One region of the Superficieibacter sp. HKU1 genome, then DNA from elsewhere that is predicted to be linked to it. Evidence: predicted binding sites of a transcription regulator. Region 1 holds the regulator's gene; each other region holds the start of a gene.
The links. The regulator CRP, encoded in region 1, controls carbon source genes, mostly activating them, when cyclic AMP is high. The targets are predictions, from matches to a motif close to ATGTGANNNNNNTCACAT.
Positions count from the first base shown of each region.

Region 2: cytR (DNA-binding transcriptional regulator CytR) is a predicted target of CRP. The motif match lies at 1,075-1,092, and genes of this name have one in related genera.
Region 3: hpt (hypoxanthine phosphoribosyltransferase) is a predicted target of CRP. The motif match lies at 1,360-1,377, and genes of this name have one in related genera.

Region 1 is NZ_CP119754.1:474,800-477,072, reverse strand. It holds gene P0H77_RS02225 (OsmC family protein) at 1-275, opposite strand, end outside; gene crp (cAMP-activated global transcriptional regulator CRP) at 583-1,215, shown strand; gene P0H77_RS02215 (YccS/YhfK family putative transporter) at 1,258-2,273, shown strand, end outside.
Region 2 is NZ_CP119754.1:4,687,407-4,689,679, reverse strand. It holds gene cytR (DNA-binding transcriptional regulator CytR) at 1-964, opposite strand, end outside; gene priA (primosomal protein N') at 1,121-2,273, opposite strand, start outside.
Region 3 is NZ_CP119754.1:1,005,327-1,007,599, reverse strand. It holds gene can (carbonate dehydratase) at 1-573, shown strand, start outside; gene hpt (hypoxanthine phosphoribosyltransferase) at 697-1,233, opposite strand; gene P0H77_RS04855 (glucose/quinate/shikimate family membrane-bound PQQ-dependent dehydrogenase) at 1,438-2,273, shown strand, end outside.

The DNA of each region.
Region 1 (2,273 bases):
GTAACCATAAAGTGCAAATTGATATGGGTAAATAAACGAGGGGCCTCTTCACGGCGTTCAGACGTCAGTTTAACCTCACAGTTTGTCACCGCCTGACGCCCTTTTTGCAGGATCGACACCACGTCGATTGCGCTGCATCCTCCCGCGGCCATCAGCACCATTTCCATCGGGCTGGGCGCTTTATCACCGGAGTTACCGTCCATCAAAATCTGGTGCCCGGAAGCCGACTCACCCAGAAACGTTAACCCTTCAACCCATTTCACTCGCGCTTGCATAATATCCACTCCAGTGTCGCCATTTTCTTCACAGATTACGCGCACATAACAATTCTCGCAACGGAAGGCGACCTGCGTCATGCTGAAGCGAGACACCAGGAGACAGGCGGCAAAAGCTATGCTAAAACAGACGGGATGCTACAGTGATACATTGACTTTGCGCATACATAGATGCAAAGGACATCAGATTAACGACTGCGGAGCATACCGACAGTCAACTTCCCGTCAGCGGGAAGAAAACGATTGCAACCCCGGAGGCAACGTCGTTTAGCCGCCGGAGATAGCTTATAACAGAGGATAACCGCGCATGGTGCTTGGCAAACCGCAAACAGACCCGACTCTCGAATGGTTCTTGTCTCATTGCCACATACATAAGTACCCTTCAAAGAGCACGCTGATTCACCAGGGTGAAAAAGCGGAGACGCTGTATTACATCGTCAAAGGCTCCGTGGCAGTGCTGATTAAAGACGAGGAAGGGAAAGAGATGATCCTTTCTTATCTCAACCAGGGCGATTTTATCGGTGAACTGGGCCTATTCGAAGAGGGCCAGGAACGTAGCGCCTGGGTGCGTGCAAAAACCGCCTGTGAAGTCGCGGAAATCTCCTACAAAAAATTCCGTCAGCTGATCCAGGTGAATCCGGATATCCTGATGCGCCTTTCCGCACAGATGGCACGCCGTTTACAGGTGACGTCCGAAAAAGTGGGCAACCTTGCTTTCCTCGACGTCACCGGTCGTATTGCGCAGACGCTGCTTAACCTGGCGAAACAGCCGGACGCCATGACCCACCCGGATGGTATGCAGATCAAAATCACCCGTCAGGAGATCGGCCAGATCGTCGGTTGCTCTCGTGAAACGGTGGGCCGCATCCTCAAAATGCTGGAAGACCAGAGCCTGATCTCCGCGCACGGTAAAACTATCGTCGTCTACGGCACTCGCTAAGCTCGACCCCGGCGCATTCACTGCAATGCGCCGATAAATTCTATGTGGCGCAGGCTTATCTATCACCCGGAAGTGAACTACGCACTACGTCAAACGCTGGTGTTGTGTTTGCCCGTGGCTACAGGTCTGATTATCGGCCACCTCCAGTACGGTCTGCTATTTTCCCTGGTTCCCGCCTGCTGCAATATTGCCGGTCTTGATACACCGCATAAGCGTTTTTTTAAACGTCTGATTATTGGCGGTTCGCTGTTTGCTGGCAGTAGCCTTGCCGTTCAGCTTCTGCTGGCGCAGGGTGCGCCGCTGCCGCTGGTCCTGACCGCGCTGGCGCTGATACTCGGCGTTACGGCGGAGATCAGCCCTCTTCATGCACGCCTGCTTCCCGCTTCGTTAATTGCCGCTATCTTCACCCTGAGCCTGGCGGGTTCAGTGCCGGTGTGGGAGCCAATGCTCCTGTATGCGACCGGTACGGTCTGGTATGGCCTGTTTAACTGGTTCTGGTTCTGGCTGTGGCGCGAACAGCCGCTGCGCGAATCGCTAAGCCTGCTTTACCGACAGCTGGCGGACTACTGCGAGACTAAATACAGCATGCTGACCCAGCACGCCGATCCGGAAAAAGCGCTGCCGCCATTGCTGGCGCGTCAGCAAAAAACGGTGGATCTCATTACCCAGTGCTATCAGCAGCTCTATATGTTGTCGGAGAAAAAGCATCATAACTACCGGCGGCTGCGCTGGATGTTCCAGATGGCGCTGGATTTACAGGAGCATATCTCCGTCAGCCTGCACCAGCCGGAAGAGGTGCAAAAGCTGGTGGAGCAAAGCCACGCGGAAGCGGTGATCCGCTGGAATGCGCAGACCGTGTCTGCTCGCCTGCGCGTGATGGCGGATGACATCCTTTATCACCACTATTCCGGGCGCTTCAATATGGAGAAACAAATTGGCGCGCTGGAGAAAATCGCCCGGCAGAATCCGGATAATCCCGTCGGCCAGTTTTGCGCCTGGCACTTTAGCCGCATCGCCCGCGTGCTGAAAACGCTGCGTCCGCTTTATCCGCGCGATTT
Region 2 (2,273 bases), 660 kb from region 1:
TGCTGACATTTTGTCCGTGTAATTGATCGAGCAGAAGCAACATGGCTTCCCGCCCAATCTCAAAACGCGGCTGCGAAACGGTGGTCAGCGGGGGATCGCAGAACTCAGACAGCGAGATATTATCAAAACCGATAATCGACAGATCCTGCGGAACACGTAATCCCTGACGTTTGGCCCAGGATAGCGCACCCAGCGCCATCACATCACTATGGCAGAAGACGGCAGTTGGCGGTTTTGGCAGGGCCAGAAGCTGCTCCAGCGCCCTGGCTCCGGCTTCATAGGTAAAATTGCCGCGAGCGATGTAATGCGGGTCAACGGTAATTCCGCTGCGGCGCAGCGCCTGAACATAGCCCTGTAACCGATAATGGCACAGCGGCATCTCTTCCGGCCCGGCAATGCAGCCGATGCGCTGATGACCCAGATCGTGAAGATAGTTTACGGCGTCAAAGGCAGCGGTCAGATTATCAATATGTACCGTTGGCAGTTCCAGTTCAGGAGCGAATTCATTCGCCATCACCATCGGCGGCAGATTGCGCTGCTCTTCAATACTGGCGTCGAACGGCAGCTTTGACCCGAGCAATAGCATGCCGTCGATCTGTTTAGTGATAATCAGATCGATAAAGGTTTTTTCCTGCTGGTTCTGGTGCGCGCAATCGCCAATCAGCACCAGATAACCCTGTTCGGCGGCGGTGATTTCAATACCGCGGATGATCTCGCTAAAAAACGGATCGCAAATATCCGGAACAATGACCAGCAGGGTACGTGACTCATTACGCCGGGTATTGCGGCCAACCGCCTGAGGGTAATAGCCCACGTCAATCGCCGCCTGCTCGACCCGGTTACGGGTAGACTGAGACACTTTTTCCGGGTTCATCAACGCCCGCGACACTGTCGCCGTCGACACTTTTGCTTTTAGAGCCACATCCTTCATCGTCGCCGAAGCAACCGCTTTCCTGGTCTTCACCTCTTCTCTCCTCGCAGACGCCGCGCAGGCACAGAGACGTCCTCTGTCTCTGACATCACCCACATTTTTATCAGATAGTTATCTGAAGAGTTACAGAAATTTCATGAAAAGTGTGATGAACATTAAATTTCTCGATCCGCCTCGCATCGTTGTGGATTACCCCTCAATCGGATCGACATCAAGCACCCATTTTACCCGTCGTGATTCTGGCAGCGTGTTGATCAACGCCAGTGTCCCACTGACCACCTGTTGCAGGCGCACGCGCGACGGATGTTGCAGCAGAATTTGCCAGCGATAGCGCCCGCCGCGTTTAGGGGCGAGCGCCGGGACTGGGCCAAGGATCCATAGCTTATCGTCGGCCAGCGGACTGGCCTGTAACAAATTGCGCAACTGCTGCAGGAAAACGGGAGCCTGCTGGTTATTGTGGTCCTCTGCACGGATCAGGACGTGACTGGTCCACGGCGGCAATTGCATTGTCTGACGTTCCGCCAGCGCCTGCTGTGCAAAGGCGTCATAACCCTGATGCAGCAGCGTCTGTAATAAAGGATGCTCCGGATGGTGGGTTTGCAGGATCACTTCACCCTGTTTCCCGGCACGTCCCGCGCGCCCTGACACTTGCGTATAAAGCTGGGCGAAGCGTTCTGCGGAGCGGAAATCCGCCGAGAACAGCGCGCCATCGACGTCCAGCAGCGCCACCAGCGTGACGTCGGGGAAGTGATGCCCTTTCGCCAGCATCTGCGTGCCAATCAAAATGCGTGCGCCGCCGCGATGCACCTCGGCCAGATATTGCTCCAGCGCGCCTTTGCGGCTGGTGGTGTCGCGATCGATACGCGAAATAGGCACGCCGTCAAATAGCGGTGTCAGCGCCTGTTCAAGCTGCTCAGTGCCCATTCCTACCGGCACCAGATGCGTCGAGCCGCAGGAAGGACACTGGCGCGGGATGGGCCGCTGGCTGTCACAATGGTGGCAGCGTAAATGATGCTGCGCCTGATGCAGAGTGTAGTAATGATCGCAACGCGGACATTCGGCGATCCATCCGCAGTCGTGGCACAGCAGCGCCGGGGCAAATCCCCGACGATTGAGAAACAGGATCACCTGGTTATCGGCCTGCAGATGCTGGCGCATACGGGCGATAAGCGCCGGAGATAGTCCTGCCTGAAGCTGCTGGCCTTTTAAGTCGAGCACGTGCTGACTGGCGGGTCGCGCGTTACCGGCGCGGCGCGTTAGCTGGAGCTGGCGGTACTTTTTCTGCCGCACGTTGTGCAATGTCTCCAGCGCAGGCGTCGCGGAGCCGAGGATAATCGGGATT
Region 3 (2,273 bases), 530 kb from region 1:
CAGGCGCAAAAGCCGCGCTTTCTGTGGATTGGGTGCTCCGATAGCCGCGTTCCCGCTGAACGTCTGACCGGGCTTGAGCCAGGCGAACTGTTTGTCCACCGTAACGTGGCGAACCTGGTGATCCACACCGACCTTAACTGTCTCTCCGTAGTTCAGTACGCCGTTGACGTACTGGAAGTTGAACATATTATCATCTGCGGCCACTCCGGTTGCGGCGGTATCCAGGCTGCGGTAGAAAACCCTGAACTGGGGTTGATTAATAACTGGCTGCTGCATATTCGCGACATCTGGCTTAAACATAGCTCGCTGTTGGGAGAAATGCCCGAAGAACAACGCCTGGACGCGCTCTACCAATTGAACGTAATGGAGCAGGTCTATAACCTCGGGCATTCCACCATTATGCAGTCAGCGTGGAAACGCGGACAGAATGTGACCATTCACGGCTGGGCGTACAGTATCAATGATGGCCTGCTGCGCGATCTTGACGTTACCGCCACTAACCGCGAATCGCTGGAGCAGCACTACCGCCAGGGCGTTTCCAACTTGCGTCTGAAATACGTGAATCAAGAATAGTCCTTCTGGCACCGAGCCCTTCCTGCCGGGCGGCGCAAGCTTGCCCGGCCTGGAATCTGTACCAGCCGCCGCCAGATCGCAGGCCTGATAAGCGCAGCGCCATCAGGCCTTCACGCGTCGGGCTTATTCGTCCAGCAACACCACTTTACCCACGTACGGCAAATGGCGATAACGCTGAGCGTAATCAATCCCGTATCCCACCACGAATTCATCCGGAATCGAAAAACCGACGTACTCGACGTTGACGTCCACCTCACGGCGTGACGGTTTGTCCAGCAGCGTACAAATCGCCAGCGACTTCGGCTCGCGCAGGCTTAAAATTTCGCGCACTTTTGACAGCGTATTGCCGGAGTCGATGATGTCCTCAACGATCAGCACGTCCTTACCCCGAATATCCTCATCCAGATCCTTAAGGATTTTGACGTCGCGGGTGGTGGACATCCCGCTGCCATAGCTGGAAGCGGTCATAAAATCGACTTCATGAGGCACCTGTACTTCACGGCACAGATCGGCCATGAACATAAAGGAACCGCGCAGCAGCCCCACCAGCACCATTTCGCTGCCGCTATCTTTGTAATGCTCGGTAATCTGGCGGCCCAGTTCAGCGATACGGGTTTTGATTTCCGTTTCCGGGATCATCACTTCAACAGTATGTTTCATTTAACTAACCATATGATTTTCAGGTAAATCACTCAACACAGCCGCCTCTGGCGACCACATTGATTAGTAAGCCCGCAGTATATCAGTAAAACAATTTTAGCGGGGGATAGCGTAAGAAAGCTCATTTTGTGATGACGATCACATATGTTAAATCCTATAATTAGTTGCTATTAAAATATTAATTAATTTGACGAGTATCCTTTTATGGCAGAAACAAAACCACATACGTCACGTGTTCTGGTGACGTTAACAGCGCTGTTCGCCGCTTTTTGCGGACTGTATCTGTTAATCGGCGGGGTCTGGCTGGTCGCGATTGGCGGCTCCTGGTACTACCCTATCGCGGGCATCATCATGCTGGGGGTGACCTGGCTGTTGTGGCGCAGCAAACGCTCGGCACTGTGGCTCTATGCCGCGCTGCTGCTGGGTTCAATGATATGGGGCGTCTGGGAGGTCGGCTTTGACTTCTGGGCGCTGACGCCGCGTAGCGACATTCTGGTCTTCTTCGGCATCTGGCTGATCCTGCCGTTTGTCTGGCGTCGGCTGATTTTCCCTTCCGGCGGCGCGGTAGCGGCGCTGGTGGTGGCACTGCTGATCAGCGGCGGTATTCTGACCTGGGCGGGCTTTAACGATCCGCAGGAAGTGAACGGCACCCTCAGCGCCGACGCCACGCCTGCTGAACCGATCTCACCGGTAGCCGATCAGGACTGGCCTGCTTATGGCCGCAATCAGGAAGGCCAGCGCTACTCTCCGCTTAAACAGATCAATGCCGATAACGTGCACAAGCTGAAAGAAGCATGGGTATTCCGCACCGGCGATCTGAAAAAAGAGAATGATTCAGGAGAAGTGACCAACGAAGTGACGCCGATTAAAGTGGGCGACACGCTTTATCTGTGCACCGCGCATCAGCGTCTGTTCGCGCTGGATGCCGCCACCGGTAAAGAAAAATGGCATTTCGATCCGCAGCTAAATTCAACGCCGTCTTTCCAGCATGTCACCTGCCGCGGCGTGTCTTATCATGAAGCGAAAGCGGACACCGCACC